DNA from 2 places in the Mycolicibacterium holsaticum DSM 44478 genome. Region 2 is predicted to be linked to the other one. Evidence: predicted binding sites of a transcription regulator. Region 2 holds the regulator's gene; the other holds the start of a gene.

Region 1 (2,398 bases), 2.4 Mb from region 2:
GAGCTGCCGCCGGATCGCCGCGATAGTCCGAGCCGACCTTGTCGATCTCGTCGAGCAGCACGACGGGGTTCATCGAACCCGCTTCGCCGATGGCCCGCACGATGCGCCCGGGCAGGGCACCGACATAGGTGCGCCGGTGACCGCGGATCTCGGCCTCGTCGCGCACGCCGCCGAGGGCGACGCGGACGAACTTGCGGCCCAACGCGCGGGCCACGCTCTCGCCTAACGACGTCTTACCGACGCCGGGCGGGCCGGCCAGCACCATCACCGCACCCGAACCGCGGCCGCCGACGATCTCCATGCCGCGCTGGGCGCGACGCGCCCGCACGGCCAGGTACTCGACGATGCGGTCCTTGACGTCCTCCAACCCGTGGTGGTCGGCGTCGAGAATCTCGCGCGCGCCCTTCAGGTCGGTGCTGTCGTCGGTGGTGACGTTCCACGGCAGGTCCAGCACGGTGTCCAGCCAGGTGCGGATCCAACCGCTCTCCGGGCTCTGGTCGCTGGCCCGTTCCAGCTTGCCGACCTCGCGCAGCGCCGCTTCGCGAACGTTGTCGGGCAGGTCGGCGGCCTCAACGCGGCTGCGGTAGTCATCAGATGACCCGGTGCCGTCGTCGGATTCGCCCAGCTCCTTGCGGATCGCGGCGAGTTGCTGGCGCAGCAGGAATTCCTTCTGCTGCTTCTCCATGCCCTCACGGACATCCTCGGCGATCTTGTCGGTCACCTCGACCTCGGCGAGGTGCTCGCCGGTCCATTCGATCAGCAGCTTGAGCCGCTCGGCGACGTCGGGGGTCTCCAGCAGCTGACGCTTCTGCACCAGCGTCAGGTACGACGCGTAACCGGCCGTGTCGGCCAGCGCCGACGGGTCGGTCAGCTGGTTGACGAAGTCGATGATCTGCCAGGCTTCCCGACGTTGCAGCATGGCCAGCAGCAGCTTCTTGTACTCGCCGGCCAGCGTCTTGACGTGCTCCGGTGCGGGACCCTCGATGACCTCGGTCACCTCGACCCACAGCGCGGTCCCCGGCCCGCTGGCCCCGGCACCGATGTGCGCACGGCTCTTGCCGCGCACCACCGCCGCGGTGCCGGTTCCGCCGGCGATCCGGCCGACCTGCACGATCTCGGCCAGCACACCGTAGGAGGGGTAGCGGTCGTCCAGCCGCGGCGCGATCAGCAGTTCGCCGGTCTCGCTGGCCTGCGCAGCATCCACCGCGGCCCGCGCGGCGTCGTCGAGTTCGATGGGAACGACCATCGACGGCAGCACGATCGGGTCGCTGTAGAAAAGAACGGGCACAACACGCGACGCTGTCGTTGCTTCAGCCATCAAATCCTCCAAAGTTCAGTCAGACGGACTCAACCTTGGGGTTGGCAGGTTTGTTCCCATACATCAATTTTCTGCCGTCCGCAGAATCCGTCCGCGGGGCGGCCCCACCCACAACCACCCAAAAAGGCAGGGAGCCTGCCGTTCGGGGGTGACGGCAGGCTCCCTGTGTGGGGTGGTTTAGACGGCGCCAGAGGCTCCAAGCACCCGCTGGATATCGGGCTTCATCTGCTCGAGCTGCTGACCCCAGTAGCCCCAGCTGTGCGTGCCCTGTGCGGGGAAGTTGAACACCCCGTTGGCCCCACCCGCGGCGACGTAGTTGTCGCGGAAGGTGATGTTGGTGCGCAACGTGAACCCTTCGAGGAACTGCGCTGCCATCAGGTTCTGCCCCGCAGCCCCGGAGTCCAGATCCGACGGGGTTCCGGTGCCGCAGTAGATCCAGATGCGGGTGTTGTTGGCCACCAACTGACCGATGTTGATCATCGGGTCATTGCGCTTCCACGCCGGGTCCGTTGACGGGCCCCACATGCTCTCGGCGTTGAACCCGCCCGCATCCTGCATCGCCAGCCCGATCAGCATCGGCCACCAGCCCTCGGAGGGGTTGAGGAAGCCCGACAGCGACGCGGCGTAGATGAACTTCTGCGGGTAGTAGATCGCGTACGTCAGCGCGCTGCTGCCGGCCATCGAGATGCCGACCACCGCATTGCCGTTCTGCGACACGCCCCGGTTGGCTTCCAGCCACGCGGGCAGTTCCTGGGTCAGGAACGTCTCCCACTTGTAGGTGTAGTCCTGGCCGTTACCCCGTGACGGCTGGTACCAGTCGGTGTAGAAACTGGACTGACCGCCGACCGGCATGACGACCGAGAGCCCCGACTGGTAGTACCACTCGAACGCCGGGGTGTTGATGTCCCAGCCGTTGTAGTCGTCCTGGGCGCGCAGGCCGTCGAGCAGGTACACCGCGTGCGGACCGCCGCCCTGGAACTGGATCCGGATGTTGCGGTTCATCGCCGCGGAGGGCACATCCAGATACTCGACGGGTAGCCCCGGCCGAGAGAACGCGCCAGCGGTCGCCGAGCCCCCGAC
Region 2 (2,398 bases):
GGCGGGGGCGGGTTCGGTGGATATAACTCCGACGGCGTCGAGTTCAACCTGAACGATCTGTTCGATGCTGCCGGCCAGACCGGTGGCGCGAACATCGGCGACCTGTTCGGCGGGCTGTTCGGACGCGGAGCCCAACAGGCCCGGCCGAGCCGGCCGCGGCGCGGCAACGACCTGGAGACCGAGACGGAGCTGTCGTTTCTCGAGGCCACCAAGGGCGTCGCGATGCCGTTGCGCCTCACCAGCCCCGCGCCGTGCACGAATTGCCATGGCAGCGGCGCGCGTCCGGGCACCAGCCCGAAAGTCTGCCCGAACTGCAACGGCTCCGGTGTGATCAGCCGCAACCAGGGCGCGTTCGGGTTCTCCGAACCGTGTACCGAATGCCGGGGCAGCGGCTCGATCATCGAGCACCCGTGCCAGGAGTGCAAGGGCACCGGCGTCACCACCCGCACCCGCACGATCAACGTGCGGATCCCGCCGGGCGTCGAAGACGGCCAGCGGATCCGGTTGGCCGGACAGGGTGAAGCGGGGCTGCGCGGCGCACCGTCGGGCGACCTGTATGTGACCGTGCATGTGCGCCCGGACAAGGTGTTCGGCCGCAAGGGCGATGACCTGACCGTCACCGTTCCGGTGAGCTTCCACGAGTTGGCGCTGGGCACAACACTTTCCGTGCCGACATTGGAAGGCAAGGTCGGGGTGCGGGTGCCCAAGGGGACCTCCGACGGGCGCATCCTTCGGGTGCGTGGACGCGGGGTGCCGAAGCGGTCGGGTGGCCACGGCGACCTGCTCGTCACCGTCAAGGTGGCGGTGCCGCCGAACCTTGAAGGTGAGGCCGTCGAGGCGTTGGAGGCGTACGCAAAGGCCGAGCGCGCCAGCGGCTTTGACCCGCGGGCGGGATGGGCAGGTGCGTGATGGCGGCGAAGCGTTCCAGCAGCCAAGCCCGCACGTTCCTGATCTCGGTCGCGGCCGAGTTGGCGGGTATGCACGCGCAGACGCTGCGCACCTATGACCGGCTGGGCCTGGTGCGTCCGCAGCGGACCGCCGGCGGCGGCAGGCGTTACTCCCAGCATGACGTTGATCTGCTGCGGGAAGTGCAGCGGCTGTCGCAGGACGAGGGTGTCAACCTTGCGGGGATCAAACGCATCATCGAGCTGACCAACCAGGTCGAGGCGCTGCAGGCCCGGATCAAGGAGTTGACCCGCGAGATCGATGATCTACGGGCGCAGCCCAGGGCCAAGAGCACCGCGCTGGTGGTGTGGCAGCCGCGCAACCAGCGTTAGGGGCGGGAGTGTCAATGCCTGCGGCACGCGTTGCCGTTGGTTAACCGGGCAATGGCTTCAAGCACCTGCCGACCCACCGAGGATTGGTACTCGCGCAGGTACTTCTCCCGGCGGGGGTCATCGTCGGCCAGCTGATGAGTGAACGGATGTGGGGTTTTCCAGACCGCCTCCTGCGCCGCCGCACCCACAGCAACCTCGAAGTCGGTCCTGTTCATTGCTCCCACATCGCGTGACATGACGGTTCGATACCCACAATTGTGCGAAACGGAACGGCGTTATGCAATTACCCTAATTATCGCCTGCGTTATTTCGGTTGATGTCGTCTAGCGCGCCGCGTTCCGGCTTGGCCACGGGGGATCGCCTCTCCGCGTGGCCACTTTAGTCACCAAATAGCCTGAGTCACAGCAACTATGACGGCACACCTTGATGTAAATGTTGATCTCTTGGACCCTGGGGCGTTGACTGAGCACGCTCGGTAGCTGGAGTGCCAATCGACCGCATCCGCCCCGAAATACTCGGGATCCAGCGTAATAACCGCGCGGTTTCCCGGGATGCGCCGGACAGAGCTACCTAAATTCTGGCTTTTTACGATCGGTTCCAGTTACCAAGTAGCGCCCGGATCGCATGCCGCTGCCCGCAGTCACGTGCCTGGATCGGACCGCTACAACGTGAAGAGGAAGTCAAGGATGTCGATCAGGGTGAGGAGGAGGATGGGCGGTTCCGTTGCTTGGCCGTCGCCGCCGTCGGTGAGGATGCTTCCCCCGTTCCCGCCGATGCCACCCTGCCCGGCGGTGCGGGGCCCGAAAGCTCTGGCGTCGCCGCCAGCCCCGCCAAAGCCGGGTACGCCGAGGAGATTCGAGGTGTCGCCACCCACACCACCGTTGCCGCCGATGGCTGCCCCCGGAATATCTGTCACGTCTGGGTGCAGCAGGTTGTACGCATCGCCACCTTTGCCGCCGCTGCCGCCGAAGGCGGTTCCGTCGCCGCCGTTGCCGCCTGCGCCACCGATGGCCCGAGCGGGGTCGCCGGAGGTGCCCAGAAGATATGCGAGAACGTTGATAACGGTGCTTATGGGGTCGTACTCGATGTTGATCGCGATGCCGCCGTCGCCGCCTGTTCCG

What was found. Region 2 encodes HspR, which represses chaperone genes until heat shock. Its sites were predicted from a motif close to ANNTGAGTNNNNNNNACTCANNT; they were not measured.
Region 1: the regulator HspR is predicted to act here: its motif matches at 1,331-1,353, upstream of lon (endopeptidase La).

Annotation. Positions count from the first base shown of each region.
Region 1 covers NZ_CP080998.1:2,607,247-2,609,644, reverse strand. Annotated here, with positions in the region: gene lon (endopeptidase La) at 1-1,318, opposite strand, end outside; gene K3U96_RS12565 (esterase family protein) at 1,496-2,398, opposite strand, start outside.
Region 2 covers NZ_CP080998.1:5,046,666-5,049,063, reverse strand. Annotated here, with positions in the region: gene dnaJ (molecular chaperone DnaJ) at 1-909, shown strand, start outside; gene K3U96_RS24210 (heat shock protein transcriptional repressor HspR) at 909-1,277, shown strand; gene K3U96_RS24205 (hypothetical protein) at 1,289-1,492, opposite strand; gene K3U96_RS27085 (PGRS repeat-containing protein) at 1,939-2,398, opposite strand, start outside.